DNA from 3 places in the Candidatus Paralachnospira sp. LCP21S3_A2 genome. Region 2 is predicted to be linked to each of the others. Evidence: riboswitches for the same ligand, from Rfam matches in the RefSeq annotation. Region 2 holds a riboswitch; each other region holds the start of a gene.
What was found. Region 2 has a riboswitch for cobalamin ahead of ACTQ3K_RS01225 (leucine-rich repeat domain-containing protein). Riboswitches for the same ligand answer to the same signal wherever they lie in the genome.
Positions count from the first base shown of each region.

Region 1 (7,068 bases), on a different contig from region 2:
GGCTTCAGGAGGAATGGAACCGGACGGAGCTCACCCGGAAAAACGAGGAGATCTATCTGGGGCGGCTGGCGGCCTATATTCTGACCCTGAAGCAGACGAGGCCGGTCATGGACGGGCTTGGTCGTGGGATGGATTCCAACCTGTTTACCGTAAGCTATGAGACGGAAACAAATCGTGAAGCCGGTCCTGAAACCGATCTGAAAATCAATCAGGAAGAGAATCAGAAAACCGATCCTGAAACGATTCGGGGCCGGGAGGAAGTACCTGTGGTTTATGAGCGGATCACGGCGGAGAGCATTCCCTTTCAGGGAAGGGGAACGGCGGAGGATCCCTGTTCCTATTATCTGAAACGTGGAGGCGAGGTGGAGGCGGCAGTCCTGGTGTCTCTTATGAGGCTGGAAAAATGCGGGCAGTTTGTGATCGTGGAAAATGAGGAGACGCTGGATGCACCGTTACTTATCTGGAAGTTTGACGGGAAAGCATATGAAGAAGCCGTAAAGGGAGAGACCGATCCCTCTCAGCCGGAGGAGGAGAAGGAGACGACGAAGCCGGAAGAGGAGAAGGAGCCGATGAAGCCGGAGGAAAGTAATCCCTCTCAGCCGGGAGAAGAGAAGGAGCCGACGAAGCCGGAGGAAAGTGATCCGTCTCAATCGGGAGAAGAGACAGGGCCGGCAAAATCGGAGGAGACCGAACCCGCCCAGTCCGGCAGGGAAACACTGCCTCAGCCGGAGGAACCGGAAATCCCGGATTTTGACGGAGTGTTTGATGACGGACAGCTTGAGGAGGCTTTAGGCGGTCTGGAGGAACCGAAGGGTTATACAAAGGAAGAGCTGGCAAAGCTGTTAAGCGACCGGCTTCTGGAATATGAAAAGCTGGAGCTGGCAATTCGGAAAAAAGAGGCGGCCTTAAAGGCACTGGAAAAGGAAATCGCGGCGTGTACGGTGACTGCTTCACAGGCAGGAACGGCATCGGAGGTCCGGACACCGGAGGAGGCCGCTCATTTCGGACAGCCGGTGCTGACCTTTCAGGGAGCAGAGGGTGTCCATATCGAGGGACTTCTCGGAGAAGCGCTGTTTGAGAACGTTTTCGGAGGAGAAGCGGTGACGGTCCTTCTGGAGCGGGACGGAAAGCTGGTTTCTCTGGAGGCGGAGCTTTCTTCCGTTTCGAGAGAGCCGGAGGAGACGGAAAGCAGCAGCGGAAATCCGGCTATGAGCTGCTACCGTTTCCGGGCATCGGCAGCAAAACAGGTTCTCCGCGCGGGCGAACCGGTCAGTGTTTTGTTTCCGTCCGGGGAAGAAAAATCGGGGACTCTGGTGATTCCCGCAGAAATGATCTTTTATGAGCATGGGCAGGCCTTTGCCTATGTTATGGGAGCAGATGAACGGCTGGAAAAACGGGCAGTGGAGACCGGAAGAACCATTCTCGGAACAAAGCTCGAGATCTGTTCCGGCCTGGCGGAAACCGATTATCTGGCAGAGCCGGGAGCGGATGGGGTAAAGACCGGGGCAAAGGCACGGATCGTTTACGGAACAGAGATGGAGATCGGGCCGGAGGAAACCACAGAGACGGCGGAGCCGCTGACAGAGGCCGTGCCGGAGACGACAGAATGAAAGCAGAGCATACCGGAGACGACAGAATGAAAGCAGAGTGTGCCGGAGCGTAGGATGACGGAGCATTTTTAAAAGGAGGAGTCATGAAGAACAAACGAATGATCGCAGGGCTTGGGCTCCTGATTTTTATCGCCGGAATCGGAGGTCTCTGTTTTTTCCTGGGACGACAGAGCGGGAAAAAGCAGACCGCCGATTCCGGCGGAAGGGTATCGGCGAGTAACGAAAATGGCCGTTCCGGAGAAAATAACCGGCCGGATGGAAACGGAGAGGAGAAAACAGCCGTTTCCTTCGGCGGTCTGTTCGGCTCGGATTCGGCGGCACTGGCCCTCTGTGAAAACGGAATCAGGTGCAGCGTTGCGGTATCCGAAACCGGCGGCTCCGGAAGCAGGCGCTTAAATGACCTGGCGGATCAGATGGAACCGATTCTTTCGGAGACAGACGGGATCGCGGAGGCGGAAGCCTTTTACTGGCGGGAGGCCGGAGATACGGTCTGGCGCAAAACGGCGGCTTTGGAGGGCGGAAGTGTCATCGGCGCCGGGAAAGATTTCTTTTCGGCTGCCGATCTCTATATTATCGAGGGGCGCGGCCTGACGGAAAAAGACCAGACAGACGGCGTGCGTGCGGCAGTGCTCAATGAGCGCGCCAGACAACAGCTTTTTGACGGGAAGGAAGCGCTGGGTGGAATGATCGAGGTAAACGGGATCCCTTATCAGGTCGTCGGAATTGCGGAAACGGGGGCAGAGAAGGCAGGAAGCGGTCTGGTTGTGATCCCGGAAAGCACCTGGGCACAGGTGTATGCTCTGGAGGAGCCGAAGGCAATGGCGATACGGCTGGATCGGGAAAACGCTGCAGAGGAAAGGAAGAAGGATTCCGGACAGATATGGGCGGAAGAGACAGCAGAGTATGCCTGCCGGATGATGAACAGCATGATCCCGGAGGGAGAACCGGGACAGTATGCGGTGCAGTGAAGAGACCGGGATGAATTCTGTTAAGAAGTTATCATTTTCGGTAAAACAAGGGTTGATTTTTTTAAGATGCGTGCTATAATACATCTGTCTGAAAACGGAATAAGGAAGCAGATGGTGCCGCAGCCATGCGGAGAATAGGGAAACAGGTGAAAGGCCTGTGCGATCTCGTCACTGTATACAGGAGGGTACTGCCAGTATGTCACTGAGTCATCGGGAAGACGGCGGTATGCGTTTGAACTGTAAGCCAGGAGACCTGCCATTCTGTGATACAGGAACAAGGTGTTCCGGGTCACGAGGATTTGATCCAGTATCGAATAAAACGATAACAAGGGGAATCCAGCGTGAAGTTTACGCTGGATTTTTATATTGAGATTTTTTTTCAGCATCACGGCCTGTATTCTGAAGGATCCGCTTTTCGGAAAACAAAAAAACAAAGATACGAGGAGAAAACGAAGATGAAAAGAAAACTCACAGCAGTTCTCTGCATTTCTGTTCTGACAGCATCTGTGCTGGCAGGCTGCGGAAAGAAGCAGAGCGAGACAACAGCAGCAGAAACCACAAAGGCTGCAGAGACGACAACTGAGGCACAGGAAACAGAGACAGAAGCAAAGGCAAACGATGATCAGGCAGCAGCCGATCATGTAGCTGAGCTGATCGATGCCATCTATGTGCAGACAAGAAACGACCAGACCGATGAGCAGTGCAAGGCAGCAAAGGAAGCATGGGATGCGTTAACGGATGCACAGAAGGAGCTGGTAGAGGGCGAGAACGCAGATCCTGATTATTTCGGAAGAGATACCGGCGATGCCTCCAAGGATGATCCCAGAAACCAGGACGAGATCGGTGAGAATGAGCTTCTGGTTGTAAGCTTCGGTACCTCCTTTAATGACAGCCGTGTAAAGGATATCAAGGGGATCGAGGATGCGCTTCAGGAAGCAAATCCTGACTGGTCCGTAAGAAGAGCATTTACTGCTCAGATCATCATCAACCATATCCAGGCCCGTGACGATGAGCACATCGACAACATGGAGCAGGCGCTGGAGCGTGCTGTAAACAACGGCGTAAAGAATCTGGTCGTTCAGCCGACGCACTTAATGCATGGCGCAGAGTATGACGAGCTGATGGAAACCGTTGAGGCATATAAGGATAAATTCGAGTCTGTAAAGGTCGCAGAGCCCCTGCTCGGCGAAGTGGGAGAGGATGAGACCGTTGTAAATGCAGACAAGAAGGCTGTTGCAGAAGCCGTTACCGCAGAAGCAGTAAAGACCGCAGGCTTTGATTCTCTGGATGCAGCAAAGGAGGACGGTGTGGCATTCGTATTCATGGGCCACGGAACCTCTCATAATGCAAAGGTTTCCTATACCCAGATGCAGACTCAGATGAAGGAGCTTGGCTATGAGAACGTCTTCATCGGAACCGTTGAGGGTGAGCCTGAGGAGACTGCATGCGAGGCAGTGATCGAGGCAGCTTCCGCTGCCGGCTACAAGAAGATCATTCTTCGTCCTCTGATGGTTGTAGCAGGCGATCATGCAAACAACGATATGGCTGGTGAGGATGACGATTCCTGGAAGAGCCAGTTTGAAGCATCCGGAAAGTTTGACAGCATTGACTGCCAGATCGCAGGCCTGGGCGAGATCGATGCTATCCAGGCGCTTTATGTTGCACATACTGCTGACGCGCTTGCAAAATAATTGAGACATCAGCAATAGGAGAATCAGATATGAAACGAAAACTCACAGTGATCCTGTGTGCTTCCGCCCTGACAGCGCTGCTGCTGTCAGGCTGCGGAACCAAGAAGAATGAAACAACTGCGGCAGCGGAAACAACCGTGGCAGCAGAAACAACAATCGAAGAGACAGAGACAGCGACCGAAGAGACTGCCACAGAGGCGGCAACGGAGGCATCGAAAACAGCAGCGCTGGAGGACGGAACCTACGAAGCGGAGTTCAATACTGACAGCAGTATGTTCCACGCGAATGAAGCATGCGACGGAAAAGGAACCCTGACCGTTGAAAACGGTGTTATGACGCTTCATGTATCGCTGGTTTCCAAGAGCATTGTCAATCTGTTCCCCGGAACGGCCGCAGATGCCCAGAAGGAGGGTGCAGAGCTGCTGCAGCCGACCACCGATACAGTAACCTACAAAGGTGGTTCGACCGAAGAGGTATACGGGTTTGATATTCCGGTTCCGGCTCTTGATGAAGAGTTTGATCTGGCCTTGATCGGGAAAAAAGGAAAGTGGTATGACCATAAGGTGAGCGTATCGAATCCGGTAAAGGCAGAGGAATAAACAGGATTGTCCCTGAATGACAGATAGTTCATAGAAAGTTCATGCCCCGGAAAGCGTTTCCGGGGCATAAAAAATCTCCTGTTTTGACGAGGAACAGGAGATTTTTTATATAATAGTAAAAAGGGAGGAGAGCTGATAACTCAGCTCGGTATGAAAAAAAGTTTTCGCAACAGCTAAATGCTTTGCTCAAATCTTTGTGAATGTCTTGTCTGTTTCTTATGGTTACAGTATAGGTGGGAAACGTGAAGAAATCGTGCCCAGACTGTAAAAAGATTTTGAATGATATTTGAACAAAATATGAACACGAAAGAGCAGGGATCTCGCTGGATGACGGGATTCTTTCTTGAATGGTTTTTTAGTCTGTGTTATGATGGAGGAGGCAAAGGGGGCAACTAAGCTATGGAGAAGAAAGGAGCCATTCATGGTAATCAATTATAAGTGTCCGTCCTGCGGCGCACCGATGCTGTTTAATCCGGAAACGCAGAAGCTTTCCTGCGATTACTGCGGAACGACGCTTTCCGTTGAAGAGTATAAGAAGCAGTTCGGAGATCCGGAGAAGCGGGAAGAAACGGCTGAGGAGAAAGCAGCGGAAAAAGCGCAGAAGGTAGAAACCGAAGAGGAGGGAGCAAAGGCCGAGGGCGAAACCGGACCCTCCATGAAGGTGAAGCGTTATATCTGTCCGTCCTGCGGTGCAGAGGTGGTGACAGATGAACTGACGGCGGCAACCATGTGCAGCTTCTGCGGAAATACAACGCTGATGGAGGATGTGCTGGAGGAGAAATGCCCGGTGGAGGTCATTCCGTTTAAGATCACAAAGGAGCAGGCGCTGGAGAAGTTCAAGGCATGGACAAAGAAGGGCCTGTTTACACCGAAGGATTTTAAGAGTGCAAATACCATGGAAAAGATGACCGGGATCTACGTTCCGTTCTGGCTGGTAGATTATAAGGCGAATGTAAAGCTTCATGCCCATTGTACCAGAACCCGGACGACAAGAACCCGCGACATGGAATACATATACACCGACCATTTTGATGTACGGCGTGATGTGGATGCCGGTTATACAAAGATTCCTATGGACGCCTCCGAAAAGATGGAGGATAAGACCATGGATCTTCTGGAGCCGTTCCACTATGAGGATCTGAAAAAATTTGAAATGCCGTATCTTTCCGGTTATCTGGCTGAGGTATATTCCCAGACAGATAAGGATATGGAGGAGCGTGGAAAGGGCCGGGTGCGGAAATATGCAGTCGATGAGGCTATGGCAACGATAACAGGCTACAGCGGTGTCAATATCGTTCAGCAGAATCTGAGGATCGATGAGGAAAAGGCGGAGTATGTCATGCTGCCGGTCTGGATGCTCAACTACCGGTATAAAGATAAGACGTATCAGTTTGCCCTTAACGGACAGACAGGAAAGCAGGTGGGTACGCTGCCGCTGAGCAAGGGGCGCATGGCAGGCTTCTTCGGCGGACTGACGGCCGGAATCTGGATTCTGCTGACGTTGATCCATATTATCGGAGGTGTCGTATGAAAAAGCTGAGAAAAATTTCCATGCTTCTGCTGCTGCTTCTGACAGCGGGTACGCTGTTATGCGGCTTCGACAGTGAAGAGCAGAAGGTTTATGATGATGCAGATCTCCTGACAGAGGAGGAGGAAGCAGAGCTTCAGGAGCTGCTGGTGGAGACGGCACAGCGGATCGGGCAGGATCTCATCATAGTAACTACCGATGATGCGGAAGGCAAAAGCTCCATGGAGTATGCCGATGATTTCTTTGATGAGCATGGATTTGGTTATGAAAAATCCAATGGCTCCGGCGTGCTTTACCTGATCGATATGGATAACCGCCAGATCTACATCAGTACAGCCGGAACCGGAATCGAGCAGTATACGGATAATGAGATCGAGAGCACGCTGGATGTGCTGTATGAGCACGTTTCTGATCAGGATTATTACGGCTCCTGTACCGCATTCGTGAAGGAGGCCGAGAAGTGCCTCACCGGCGGCGAGTCGGCGGACAACGGCTATTATGATTCCGAACGGGAGTCTTTCGTTGATTATGACAGCAGCGATTATAAGAAGATCCGCTGGCAGGACAGTCTGGCAGAAGCGTTCCGGCCGGGCACGCTGTTCATGAATCTGGGAATCGCAGCGGTGATCGCCGGAATCATTACGCTGATCATCAGCCATAACCGCAAAACCC
Region 1 covers NZ_JBQKGG010000003.1:217,811-224,878, forward strand. Annotated here, with positions in the region: gene ACTQ3K_RS04280 (efflux RND transporter periplasmic adaptor subunit) at 1-1,610, shown strand, start outside; gene ACTQ3K_RS04285 (ABC transporter permease) at 1,694-2,578, shown strand; cobalamin riboswitch at 2,677-2,853, shown strand; gene ACTQ3K_RS04290 (sirohydrochlorin cobaltochelatase) at 3,034-4,269, shown strand; gene ACTQ3K_RS04295 (hypothetical protein) at 4,299-4,868, shown strand; gene ACTQ3K_RS04300 (hypothetical protein) at 5,290-6,399, shown strand; gene ACTQ3K_RS04305 (TPM domain-containing protein) at 6,396-7,068, shown strand, end outside.
Region 1: linked by a shared signal. The riboswitch ahead of ACTQ3K_RS04290 (sirohydrochlorin cobaltochelatase) and the one ahead of ACTQ3K_RS01225 (leucine-rich repeat domain-containing protein) in region 2 are both predicted to bind cobalamin.

Region 2 (7,068 bases):
GCCAGAGGAAACCCGGACGGACCGGGAGGCTACGGAGCCGTTCTCCATTACGTGGACGGAAGGGGAAAGCTTCATGTCAAGGAGCTGTCTGCCGGGTATCAGAAAACCACTAATAACCGCATGGAGCTGATGGGAGTCATTGCCGGGCTGGAGGCGCTGAACCGCCCCTGTCTGGTGACGGTGGTTTCCGATTCGGCCTATGTGGTGAAGGCATTTAATGAGCACTGGCTGGAGGGCTGGGTCAAAAAGGGCTGGAAGCGCGGAAAAAACGAGCCGGTGAAAAACCGGGATCTTTGGGAGCGGCTTTTAAAAGCCATGGAGCCCCATCAGGTGCATTACACCTGGGTGAAGGGTCACGCCGGACACCCGGAGAATGAGCGGTGCGATGAGCTGGCTACTTCGGCGGCGGACGGTGACGGGCTTCTGGTGGATCCCGGCGTATAAAAACAGATGAGAAACGGTAAAAGAAAGGAAGAGGCAGGGCGTTGTTGAGGAGCACGCCCTGTTTTTGTATAACAGGAAATTTTGAAGAATTCGTTATTAAACGGTATTCACATATTTACAACTTTGATACATTTCTGTGCTAGAATAAAACCAGAGAAAGATGATAAACCGGCGGACCATCGGTACCGGGATGCCGGTAATAAAATCAGAGGTTTAAAAAGCGGAAAAGGACAGGAAGCGCAGACATGAAGATGGGGGAGCGTATGCAGAAAATACTGATCGTGGAGGATGAGGAGGCCATCGGGATCCTCATGTGCCGGACCTTGCTGGGAGAGGGCTACGGCTGTGACTGGATCCGGGACGGAACGGAAGCGGCAAAGCGCCTGGAGCGGGCCAGCTATGCGCTGGTGCTTCTGGATATCATGCTGCCTGGTCTGGACGGCTATGAGCTTTTGGACTACATTCGTCCCATGGGGATTCCGGTGATCTTTGTGACGGCGAAGAGTCAGGTGAAGGATCGGGTTCAGGGGCTTAAGCTGGGGGCGGATGATTATATTACAAAGCCATTTCAGGTGAGTGAGCTGGCAGCGCGGGTGGAAGCAGTGCTCAGACGCAGCAGCAGGCGCATGGGAACGGTGCAGGTCGATGATGTGAGGATCGATCTGGATGCCAGGAGTGTGACAAAGGCCGGCGTTTCGGTGGAACTGACCGTCAAGGAGTATGAGATTCTGGCGGAGCTGGCGGCTCATAAAAACGTGGCGTTATCCAGAGCACAGCTTTACGAAGCCGTGTGGAATGAGCTTTATACGGGGGAGACAAGAACCCTGGACTGTCATATCCAGAAGCTGCGGAAAAAGCTGGGACTGGAGGAGCGGATCCGTACGGTGTTCCGCGTGGGCTATCGGCTGGAGGTATGAGATGAAGCTGTACGGGAAGATTTTTCTGTCGTCGATTACAGTCCTGATTCTGGCACTGTGCGGCGTAGAATATGTCATGGTATCCGGAAGCTTTAAGCGGGCCATGGAATCGGAGATCGACCATGAGACAGAGCAGTACCGGTTTATCCGCCTGGCCTTTTACCTGGGTGGAAAGGAGTCGGGCATGGAACAGCTGGGTGACCGGTACGGTGTACTGTATTCGGAAACCGGGGAGGTTCTGTTTTCCACCTTTCCGGAGGAACTTCGGCCGGAGTCCGGGGAGGCTGATCCGGAGGTTTTAACCTGCCGCGTGGTGACTGGTGGTGAAAAACGGATTTTGCTGGTTGGCGGTGCAGTTGTGCTGCATGGGACATCCTGCCGCCTGATCACCGGCAAGCAGGTGGATTTTTTGTATGAAGATAAAGCTCTGATGGAGCAGGAATACCGGCGGGCGATTTATCTGGCTGTGGCGGTCTGCGCCCTCGTTCAGGCGGTACTGGCCTATGTGATCGCAAAACCCATTCGCAGGCTCCAGGTACAGGCTGACCGGATCGCGGACGGTCATTACGGGGAACGGGTCCGGGCGCAGGGGCAGGATGAGATCGCGGAGCTGAGCCGCTCGTTTAATCAGATGGCAGAGGCAGTGGAGCAGAAGGTGGAGGAGCTTTCCCTGGAGGCGGAGCGTAAAGAACAGTTCATGGGAGATTTTTCCCATGAGATCAAAACGCCCATGACAGCCATCATCGGCTATGCCGACCGGCTGTACCAGAAGGAATGTTCCAGAGACGAGGTGCGGGAGGCGGCAGGCTATATTTTAAACGAAGGAATGCGGCTGGAGGCTCTGTCCGGAAAAATGCTCCGGTTTATTGCCCTGGGGCAGGAGGTGTTCTGCCGGGAGCAGATTCCGGCGGGAGAGTTTTTCGAGGATCTGAAGGAGACCACAGAGCCGCTGTTTGCGGGAAAGGCAGCGCTTACGGTATCATGGGAGGACGGGATCATGAACATGGAATGGGATCTCATGAAGACCCTGGTCATGAACCTGATGGACAATGCCGGAAAATCGGGGGCTACGCAGGTCGAGGTTCTTGGAATCATACGGGAGTGCGGCTATGAGATCGCAGTGCGGGACAACGGACGGGGAATCCCGGCGGAGAAGCTGCCTCATATCCAGGAAGCGTTTTACATGGTGGACAAGTCCAGAAGCCGGAAGCAGAACGGTGCGGGGCTGGGGCTGGCGCTGTGCCGGAAGATCGCGGCTCTTCATGATACCAGTCTGATGATCGTAAGCCGGGAGAACAGCGGAACCGAGGTTTCCCTGGTGCTCCCGGGAGCAGAAACCGGAACAGAAACAGAAAAAACAGGAACAGATACGGAAACCTGATGGAATCATAAAAAATCAAAGGCAGAAAGGAGGCGTTTGTATGAAAAAGAAAGTCAGGCAGGTCCTGGGCGGACTGGCGGTGTTTGGAATCCTGGTCTTATTGGGAGCGGCCGGCATGGGAATTGCCCATAAGGCACTGGAGCGGCAGACGGAAAGGCTGATGAGTACGACGGTGACGGTGGCAGATCCGTCGGGAAACAGGCTTTTGCAGACGGCAAAGAATCCGGGAGGAACCGATCCTGTTTCATCGGCAGATCCGGAGGCTGCGACAGACAGCGGAAAAACTGCAGGAGCCTCCGATTCGGAAGGCTGGGTGGTTTCGGAAAACGCAGGAGTCACAGCCATGGATGGAAATTCGGAAAACGGCATGGATCCGGGTGAAAGAGGCGATACGAAAACCGACCGGATTTCGGAAGCAGTCCCTGCGGACGGAGCAGACAGTACACAGGCGAGAATCCGTCTGGCAGAACGGTTTCCGGCAGTGACCGATCTTTCACTGGCCGGGCTTCGTCTACTGGGCGGCAGTGTCGAGACAAGGGAGCCGTCAAAGGAAGAACTGAGTGAGGAAGCGGCAGAGGATATCGCACGGATGATCTTCTGGCAGATGGGAAATCTGTGCAGAGAACAGATCGAAGAGAACGATGGGGCTGAGGCACTCCGGGATTCCGAGCTTCCCCTCACCATGTCCTTCCGGGCCAATGAAAGTGCGGCAGTCTGGACGGCTGATTATACCTGGAGCGGCGGATACATGAAGCTTTATCTGGACGCAGAAACCGGGCTTCCCGTCCGGATTTATGTAAACTGCGGGACACCGGGAAAGATGGAGGAGACAGGCGAAGCTATCTGTGCGCTGGCAAGGGAAAAAACAGCCGGCAGCCGGTATCCGTTGCTTGCTCAGGCATTAAATCCCCTATACGAAGCGCTTTTGGGGGAAACGCCGGGAGAAAAGCGGCTGGTCTATGCACCAAGCGAAGAGGACCGGGAGCGGGGCCGGACGGCGTATATCTGGAGCTTTCCAGGTGAGGATTACGCTGTGGTTTTGATCCAGGAATCAGAGAGCCTGATGTTCCAGGGAAATCCACGCCATCACATGGATCTGGTACTGGCAGACATGGCAGATGTAACCAGAATTGCCGACCGGATGATCAAGGCATACTGGACGGTGCAATAAAAAAGGGGGAGAAAAATTCTGGAAATTTCCGTTTGAAAGTTTCAGATTCCCGAAAATATCTGGAATGAATTGACAGGCTCGGAGGAACGTGTTAAACTATACACGAAAACTAGGCAATAGTTTTGCAGAAGTCAGAGTGCCGGAGACTCCTCTGAGCGGAGCGAAGGTTAAAAGGGAATCAGGTGAGAGTCCTGGACAATGCCGTTACTGTATGGGCGGAGTGATCCCCTGAAATGCCACTGGGAAACTGGGAAGGCGGGGAGAACGATGAAACCCGGAGTCAGAAAACCTGCTTTGACTGTATTTCAGTGCTGCGGGTCACGGCGAAAGAAATGTGCAGAAAAAAGAGCAATTCAGGAATTGAGAAATTTCTGTTAAAAGGACACTTTTTTTGGACAGATATTTGCCGCCTGTGGGCGGCTTTTTTATTTCACAGGAAAGTGCATCCTATGAAACAAAAAAAGCAGGAATGATTCCTGCTGAAAGAAAACCCGTATGAAGAAGTCCGGTGCAGGGCTTCCGGAAAAAATTATCCGATGCAGGATTGTTTTGAAACACTGTTCGATATATCAGAGAGAAGACAGTGTGGATAGAAAAAACAAGAAAGCGATGGGAGTGTACGGCATGACGGAGCAGGTTTTAGAGCGGAAGGAGGCACTTCGGCGGGCAGTGCCAGATCTGGAAATTGATGAAAACTACAGAATCGTCGGAAGAGAGGCTCTGAAAAACAATATCAAGGTGCGAACCGTGTTTTTGCCGCAGATAGTTGAGATCCGTGGACAGGCATTTTATAACTGCACAAACCTTAGAAAGGTAGGCGTTCCCAATCTCAGTACAATCCGAAAGGAAGCCTTTTTTGGCTGTTCCAATCTGCGGACTGTGAGTTTTCCGTCAGCGTTTTCGCAAATGGAGGATGCCGCGTTTTACGGCTGCAAGCGTCTTGGAAAAGTAGAATTTGAAAAGAATAATCAGGTGCAGCGGCTGCCGAATCGTGTATTTTCAGAATGTAAGGAATTATCGGCGCTTGTTATGCCGGACAGTTTGGAGGAGATCGGAAGGGAAGCATTTTATAAATGCGGAGAGCTGAAAACCCTGCATCTTCCGGAGCATCTAAAACGGATCGCCGCGAGAGCGTTTTATGCCAGCGGCCTTACGGAGCTGGAGCTTCCCGGAGAGCTTTCAGATATTGGTGAGGGAGCTTTTCTCAAATGCAAGGCGTTAGAATATGTTCGTGTGCCTGAGACCGTGAAAACCATCGGAAAATGGGCATTCCATGGATGTTCCAGACTGAAGGTTCTGGAGGTACCGGGAGATCCGGAAGTGATCGGAGAATGGATTACCAATAAAAACTGTGTGATCCGATGTCCGAAGGGAAGCCGGATGGAGGCTTACGCGAACGAATACGGTATGGAAATAGAATATTTGTAAAATTGAATAATAATACATCGATACAGTTTACGTTGGTAATTGATAGGTGATCCGGTTAGATCCCGGAGCCAGCCGGAAGGAATTTTATGTCCGGAAGTGCGGATAGCCCGTATGACCTGCTGTTTCAAAAAGATCCAGAGGAGCAGGGCGTATTGTATCATGGCGAAATATAAGAGCTTCTCTTCGGAGAAGCTCTTCTTTATTTTATAAAAAAGTGTATGGATCTTGAGTGAGGTCTTAAAGAACCGCTTATGAAGCGTGTTCTTTGACAGATAGAGAAGAAAGGAGAATGAAGTATGAGAAAAACCAAACGATGGCTTGCGTTTCTGTTAAGCCTCAGCATGGTGCTGAGTGTGGGAACAAGCCCGGTTCTGGCTGCCTCCGCGGATAATCCTGCACAGACTGCAGTGGAAGCTTCTGCACAGGCGGTCCAGGATGCAGAGACAGAAGAGCAGACAGAGGCTTCGAAGGAGGAGACCGGAGAAGAAGAAACCAAAGCAGAAGAAAACAAAGCAGCAGAGAGAAAGGCAGAAGAGGCAGCGGGCAAGGCTGCAGAGCCTGCAGCTGAAGCGGCGAAGGATAAGGGGACTGATGCTGATGTAGAGGCAGAACCTCAGGAACCGGAAAATAAGAGCGCGCTTTCTGCACAAGAGGAAACTCACAGCCTGTTACTTGGTCTCGAGACCAATGACAAGGTTGGTTTATCCCCGGATTTTGACGAGAACGGAGAGACGGTTGTTTACTGGGAGGCTTCCAGCACCTACTTCCGGACGAGAGCGAGAATCGCTGCTGCGGCAAGCGGCGTAACACTGACCTACACCTATACGGATATCGACGGTGCGGCAAAGACGGTGAAGGCTACCTCCACCGCCGCCCTTACCTCCCTTCCAAAACTGATCGCAAAGGGTGCAAAGGGAGCAGAAGTTACGTTGACAGCAGCCTCCGGATCTGTATCCGAGACCTATAAGATCCACGTTAAGAGAAAGGCTCTGCTTTCCGGTCTGACTTTGACGGATGCAAATGGGGCTGCGATTGCTTTTACACCTGGATTCAGCAAGCTGGTTACAGACTATTCCGTGAATGTGATCGATGATGTGACAAGCGTAAAGGTAAAGGCATCGGAGCTGGCGGGAGCAGACGGAACAGCCTTCCTGTTCAACGGAACGGAATCGGCGGACGGAACCTATGACTTTCCGATTCAGCCTGGTGAGAACAAGCTGACCGTCTCCGTAAAGAACGGTTCGGATGCTGCCCAGGAGTACACCGTTACTATTAATCAGGTGTCGGCGGTGACCCTGACCGTTGATCTGAAGACCGACGGCGCACTGTTCGCCCTGTACCGCGGTACAAAAGGAAAGACCCGTGTGATCCCGGAGGCAGACGGAACCTATAAGCTGTACCCCAAGGAGGATTACATCTACACCGTAACGGCCAGGGGATACCAGAGCTATAAGGCTCCGAAGAACGAGCAGGACGAAAACGGCAGAAATCTTCTGAATCTTTCCGAGGATACCATAAAGACCTTTACCCTGGAAAAAACTCCGGAATCCGATCCGCTGACCCAGTACAACCCGACCTATCCGGGGGCACGCTGCGGTGAGGATAATAATTCCATCGTAAATGTAAAGACCCCCATCAACCGCAGTGCCATCGAGGTTGTCTGGGAACGGCAGACCGGCGTATCGGTAACTCCCAGCTCCGGAAGCACCCCGATCATTGCAGGCAAC
Region 2 covers NZ_JBQKGG010000001.1:272,493-279,560, reverse strand. Annotated here, with positions in the region: gene rnhA (ribonuclease HI) at 1-444, shown strand, start outside; gene ACTQ3K_RS01240 (response regulator transcription factor) at 708-1,361, shown strand; gene ACTQ3K_RS01235 (sensor histidine kinase) at 1,363-2,742, shown strand; gene ACTQ3K_RS01230 (hypothetical protein) at 2,783-3,913, shown strand; cobalamin riboswitch at 4,031-4,224, shown strand; gene ACTQ3K_RS01225 (leucine-rich repeat domain-containing protein) at 4,499-5,341, shown strand; gene ACTQ3K_RS01220 (cadherin-like beta sandwich domain-containing protein) at 5,638-7,068, shown strand, end outside.

Region 3 (7,068 bases), on a different contig from region 2:
AGATCAAGACCGGAGCTCCCTGCCGAACCGACCGCACTGCCAAATACAACCAGCTTTTGCGGATCGAAGAGCAGCTGGGAGGAAGGGGAAGATTTGAAAATCCTTTTTCCGGGTATTGAGCTGCTGGCAAAGAAAAAAGCACTAAAATCAGTGCGAACTGCGATAAAAAGCACCGAAATTAGTGTTGAACTGCGATAAAAAGCACCGAAATCCGTGCGAACTGCTTGCCAAGAAAAGTCTTTTATGGTAAGATAATTGTGTTTGTACTGTAGGAGGTGTGGAAATGACAGTTCTTAAAGTGATTTTAACGGTAATCTTCCTGATTATATGTGTGGCTATGGTTGTGATCGTGCTGATGCAGGAGGGCGATCAGTCTGGCCTTACCGGTTCCATCAGCGGTGGTTCCGGAACATTCTGGGAGAAAAACAAGGGACGTTCGGCAGAGGGAAAGCTGGAAAAGCTCACCAAGTATGCGGCGGTTCTTTTCTTTGTACTTGCCCTTGTTCTGAATATTCTCTAATCAGAAATTGTGAACAGAAAAAACAGGACCCGATTACCGGCCAAGGCACAGATGATAACCTGGCGGTGAACGGGTCCTATTTTATGGAGAAATATGGAAGAAAAAAAAGTTTTGGAAGAACAGAAGAAACGGCTTCTGGAGCTGTTTCATCATAAAGATTATGTGCCCATGAAGGTGAAGGAACTGGCGATCCTTCTGGGGGTGCCGAGAGAGGAGCGCCCGGCGCTCCAGGCAGTGCTGGATGCACTGCTGTCCGAGGGAAAGATCGGAATATCCAAGAGGGGAAAGTATGCACTGGCGGAAAACTTTCTGATCACGGGAACCTTTCTTGGAAATAAAAAGGGCTTTGGATTTGTGACAAGAGAAACGGAGCCGGGAAAAGAAAAGCAGCAGGATTTATTTATTCCGGAGACCGAAACGGGAACCGCCATGGACGGCGATACCGTCCAGGCAGCGCTGCTTTACGGACATTCCTATGGGCGCCGGAAAAATCCCGAGGGCCGTGTGGTTCGGGTACTGGAACGTGCCCATAAACAGATCGTTGCTACCTATGAAAAATGTAAGAATTTCGGCTTTGCTGTGCCGGTAAATCTGAAGCTGGGGAACGATGTGTTTATCCCGGAGGAGGCTTCCATGGAAGCGGACAACGGGGAACGGGTTCTGGTAGAAATCCTGGATTATGGAAATGCCAGAAAGAATCCCGAGGGCCGCGTGGTGGAGATCCTGGGACCGGCGAATGCCCCGGGCGTGGATATTTTATCAGTGGCAAAGGCTTACGGCTTTGAAAGTGAGTTTCCGGCGCAGGTCATGGAGGAGGTAAGAAAAATCCCCACGGAGGTGCTTCCGGAGGAGCGGGAGGGCCGCATGGATTTTCGGGATCTCCAGACGGTAACCATAGACGGAGAGGATGCGAAGGATCTGGATGATGCCATTACCCTTTCGGAAAAGAACGGTGTGTACCGCCTCGGCGTACATATCGCGGATGTGTCCCATTATGTGAAGGAGGGAACGGCGCTGGATAAGGAGGCATTGAGCCGCGGAACCAGCGTGTATCTGGTGGATCGGGTGATCCCCATGCTGCCGAAGGAGCTGTCCAACGGGATCTGTTCGTTGAATGCCGGTGCAGACAGGCTGGCCTTCAGCTGTATCATGGAAATTGATCAGAAGGGGCGTGTTCTGGGCCATGAAATCGGAAAGTCTGTGATCCGGGTGGATCGGCGCATGACCTATACGGCAGTTAATGCGGTGATTTCCGGTGATGAAACGGCAGAGAAAGAGCATGAGGAGTTTGTGCCGCTGTTTCTTCGGATGAAGAAATTGTCGGATATTCTGCGGGAAAAGCGCCGGAAGCGCGGCTCCATCGATTTTGATTTTCCGGAGAGCAGGATCCTTCTGGATGAGAAAGGACGGCCGGTGGAGATCAAGGCTTATGAGCGCAATGCGGCAACCATGCTTATCGAGGATTTCATGCTGCTGGCCAATGAAACGGTGGCGGAGGATTATTACTGGCAGGGACAGCCCTTTGTCTATCGGACCCATGAAAATCCCGATCCCGATAAGATTCGGGAGCTGGGGCTTTTGATCAGCAATTTCGGGTATCATCTCCGGACAAATCAGGAAGAAATCCATCCGGGAGAGCTTCAGAAGCTGCTGGCAAAGATCCAGGATGCACCGGAGGAGGATCTCATCAGCCGTTTGACGCTGCGCTCCATGAAACGTGCCCGATATCAGACAGACTGTATCGGACATTTCGGGCTGGCAGCCAAGTATTACTGCCATTTCACCTCGCCCATCCGCCGTTATCCGGATCTGCAGATCCACCGGATCATGAGCGATGCCCTGAGCGGCCATATGGATCAGAGGCGGCAGGAGCATTATGAAGACTGCCTTCCGGCTGTCTGTGTCCAGTGCTCCAACAAGGAACGGCAGGCAGACGATGCCGAGCGGGAAGTGGAGAAGATGAAAAAATGCCAGTACATGGCTCATCGGATCGGTGAGGTTTATGACGGCGTGATCTCCGGCGTGACCGGCTGGGGAATGTATGTAGAGCTTCCAAATACAGTGGAGGGAATGATCGCTCTGGCAGCCATGGACAGCGATTACTATGAGTTTGATGAAAAACAGTACCGCCTTGTGGGCGTCGGAACGGGAAAGATTTATAAGCTGGGCCAGAAGATCCGTGTCCGCGTCATGGCAGTTGACCGGGTGGGCAGTACCATTGATTTTATGCCGGAGGAGGATTCGTAATGGCAAAAGAAAGTTATAAGCTGGTGGCTAATAATAAGAAGGCATACCATGATTACTTCATTGACGACACCTATGAGACCGGGATCGCCCTGGCAGGAACAGAGGTGAAATCAATCCGCATGGGGAAATGCAGTATCAAAGAGTCCTTTGTGAAGATCGAAAAGGGAGAGGTTTACATCTACGGTATGCACATCAGTCCTTATGAAAAAGGAAACATCTTCAACAAGGATCCCCTCCGGGTTCGGAAGCTTCTGCTCCATGGATATGAGATCAATAAGCTCATCGGAAAGATCCAGCAAAAGGGCTGCACACTTGTACCGTTAAAGGTCTATTTTAAAGGAAGCCTTGTAAAAGTCGAAATCGGTCTGGCACGCGGAAAAAAACTTTATGACAAACGCGCCGACATCGCCAAAAAAGATCAGAAACGCGAAGCCGAAAAAGAATTTAAAATCAGAAACTTGGGATAAGCACTGAGCCGTGCAAAAAGATCGGTCAATGCCGAAGAAAGCTTGCTTTCGAAAGGCAGATGACCGATCTTTTTATAGGGCGAACGCCCGCATCCAGAAAAAACAAAGTTTTTTCTGGATGGGAACGGCGAAGGATGTACCGTCGAGCAGAGCCGTGGAGGGCGAACGCCGGAAGCAACGGCGAAGAAAGCAGAGCCGTGCAGGCGAAGGCTTACACCACACACACAATTTCCATGAGGTGCTGTGACAGGATTTTATTTCCGATATTCCGAAGCAGCTTTTTCTGCCACATGGAGGCGATGAAGGTCTACATCAGTGGGCAGAGTGCAGTCGGCACCGAGGATCCAGCGTTTATCGCCGAAGGTATCCATGATCTCATGAACGGCGGCGATGATTTCCTCATCGGTTCCGTCCACCAGCACACCGTCACGGTCATCGAGACCGCCTAAGTATACCTTGTCTTCACCAAAGATCTTCCGGCCTTCGATCAGGCTGGGATTGTCGGAGAATACGCCCCAGTTGTAAACCGGAACATCGTATGCCTTGTAGCGGTTCAGGTTCAGATGATCCTTGCACATATGGAGCACGTTGCAGGGCGCATCCTTGGCGGCCTCCAGAATCTGAAGCTCGTAAGGCTTTACAAAGGTCTCGAATTCCTCATCGGTGAGCAGGAAATCTTCTCCTCCGAGAGCAGCATAGTAAACGCCGTCACAGCCGGCAGCCAGACATTCCTTGGAAAGGGTTGTCAGATAGTCAGCCAGAATGCCGAATACATGCTTCATGCCTTCCGGATTTTCACGGAGATATTCCACCAGGATCGCACGGTTTTCTTCAAAATTCTTTTCCACACCTACCAGTGCATGGAATGCGGAAGCGATGATCCCGTGAACGGTGATCAGCATAACAGCTTCTCCGTTCATTTTGCTGCAGATGTTCTTTACAAGCTCCACTTCACGGGTGATGATCGGATCATCATGGGAGATGGGCTTCATCTTATTGAGATCAGCGGCACAGTTGATCTCGGTCTGTCTCGGAACCGTATTTTCATTCATGATCTTGCACAGAGAGGTTCCGCTTTCCCGGAAAAATTTCAGGTGGGTATCAACGGCAGCCTGGCCATATTCATTTCCGGCAGGAAAGTGAAGCCAGAAGCCGCAGGGCATTTCATCGGGGCGCTCGCCGTTCAGAACCGCAAGTACCTGTTCTTTCTTTGTCATAGTGAGACTCCTTTCATCGGTCAGCAGGATTTGAAGAGATCCCGCCACTAATATGATTAGTTATAGTTTGATTATATACAGAAGCACCGGGAAAATCAACCAGATTTTATAAGGCAGCGGCCGGTAAAATTTATCTTGCCCGTTGCCAAAACAGGAGCAATTTGTTATAATACCCGGAAGAACACAGGATTTTCAGTGCCGTATGGCGGGAGACATACGGGTAAAAGGGAACCGGGTGGGAAGCCCGGACGGTCCGGCCACTGTAATCAGGGAGTGAACCTGCAGGATGTCATTGTATGGAGGAAAGTCCATATGAGAAGGCGCGGGGAAACGAAGATCTGTAAGTCAGGAAACCTGCTGAAAAGGTTGGTGAATTGCTTCCGAAGAAAGCACAGGGTTCATCGAATAAAGCTGCGAATTTTATTCAGATTCACCGACGGGTACACGGCCGCTTCCTGGGGCCGATATTTTTGTGCAATGACACAGACAGGAGGAATTATGAAACGTAGAGGCATGAGTATTCTGGCTCTGCTGCTGTCCTGCTCTATGGCGCTTTCTCCGGTTTCCTATGTAAGGGCATCGTCATCGTCGGTTTTGGAAGAATCTGAAACGGCAGCCGAGGAAGAGACAATACCGGAGGAAACAAAAGCACCGGAGCAGAAACCGGAGGAAGAAACCGGGACAGAACCGGAAACGAAAGAATCTGAGACTGTGGAAACGGTTCCGGAAACAGAGTCTTCCGTGGAGACAGAAGCCGGAGAAACAGACCCAGAAGAAACCAAAACGGAAACAGATGCAGAGACGGAGACCGCAGAAGAACCGACGGAGGCAGAAGCGGAAACGGTGCAGCCGACAGCATCTGTACGAAAAGAAGAAGTAAAGAAGATACAGAAAACTGCAGCTGATGCAGCGGAGACCATTGAGGAGATCGCACTTTTCGCAGCAAGGGAGACAGGACTTGCAGTGGCACCGACTATGGCGATTACCGGTGTTAATGTGCTGAAAAGTAATCCTGAGTCCGAGGACGGATACAGCGAATACGGGATGTTTCCGATCACAGATGCGGTCTGCACGGTAAAAGGAGATCAGATTGAGATCACCTTTCATACAGGCAGAAAAAAAGTTTTCGATGGAATCTATCTTGGTTTAAAGAGTGATGAAGGGAAGACCGTACAGTACAGCGGAAGCGGAAGTCCCGTGACGTTTACAATCCAGGTACCGTTATCAAAGAAAAATACCTGGATTCCCGTTACCCTGTATCGTTCAGATAAGGGAACCTGGAATGATAATGAGCTCTGGCTCAGCATTCCGGATGTAACAACTTTGACAAAGCAGCCGGAGGCAGCATCGAAGAAGAGCGGAGAAACAGTTTCGCTTTCCGTGGCAGCTGCCGGAACGGCCTCTTACCAGTGGCAGAAGAGCAGCGACAACGGTGCGACCTGGACAGACTGTCAGGGAGCCAATGTGGCAGTTTATGAATTTACCATGAGTGCTGAGACGGCCGGTCTGTACCGCTGCAAGGTAACAGCTGAGGGAAAGATCGGAACCGTTTCCGAGAACGTACAGGTAAGCGTGGCAAGCGAACAGGAGGGATATGTTTCCGATGATGGAGTATCCGCTGTTTATGCGAGTGATGATACCAAGAAGCCCGGACAGGTCTATTCGATGTTTAAAATCGGTGCATCAAGGGTTACGGTAAAGGGAGACCGTCTGGAGGTAAGTATTTGGGTGAAGCCTGCCAGCAGTGGAAAATTCTCCTATGATGCAATTTATATCGGAGACCGGAATGATGAAACGAAGGAGCCGGTCGTTCTTGGGGCAGAGGATCCGACTATGAGCGACAAGCTTCAGAAGTTTACCTTTACGGTACCTGTTTCCATGGCAGGAGGAGAAGTCCACTTTGTCCCGAGAAGTGCTTCCAAGGGAACCTGGAGTGTTACAAGTTCGCTGGCGTTTAAGCTTCCGAAGCTTTCCGATTTCAAGAAGCCTTCGGTGATCAATATTACGACTCAGCCCAAGGATGTAACCGTTAAGGCAGGAAAGCCTGTAACACTTTCGGTTGAGGCAGCAGGAGAAGCGGGCGTGACCCTGTCCTATCAGTGGCAGAAGAACAATGGAACCGAATGGGTAAACTGTGACGGAGACGGTGCACAGACCGCTTCTTATGGATTTACTATGAGCGAGGCGATGGCAGGAAGCTATCGCTGCCGGATCACAGACAGCACCGGAACAACGGTGACTACCAATTCTGTCAGTGCGGTGATCGCGACGGCACCGGCCGTGACCGGAACAGCTGTCTGCGTAGTAAAGAACAGCGGCGCGGTGTTCACAATGTTTAAAATCGCTGATTCCAGGGTTGTAGAGGATGGCGATGAGCTGGAAATCACCATTACCACAAAAAATACATCGTTTGATGAGCTGTATCTCGGGGAAAATGATGAGGAAAATAAGACTCCGGTGATCCGGGGAACAGAACTGACGGATGGTGGATGGAGCTTCACATTCCGCGTACCGAAGAGCCAGAAGGGTGCGGTTCTGCCTGTAGCTCTCCATAAAGTGAAGGACGGAAGCTGGTACACAAACCAGGATCTCTGGATCTATATTCCTGATGAGGGAA
Region 3 covers NZ_JBQKGG010000008.1:48,401-55,468, reverse strand. Annotated here, with positions in the region: gene eno (phosphopyruvate hydratase) at 1-119, shown strand, start outside; gene secG (preprotein translocase subunit SecG) at 284-520, shown strand; gene rnr (ribonuclease R) at 614-2,767, shown strand; gene smpB (SsrA-binding protein SmpB) at 2,767-3,234, shown strand; gene ACTQ3K_RS07635 (uroporphyrinogen decarboxylase family protein) at 3,489-4,451, opposite strand; cobalamin riboswitch at 4,628-4,827, shown strand; gene ACTQ3K_RS07630 (immunoglobulin domain-containing protein) at 4,950-7,068, shown strand, end outside.
Region 3: linked by a shared signal. The riboswitch ahead of ACTQ3K_RS07630 (immunoglobulin domain-containing protein) and the one ahead of ACTQ3K_RS01225 (leucine-rich repeat domain-containing protein) in region 2 are both predicted to bind cobalamin.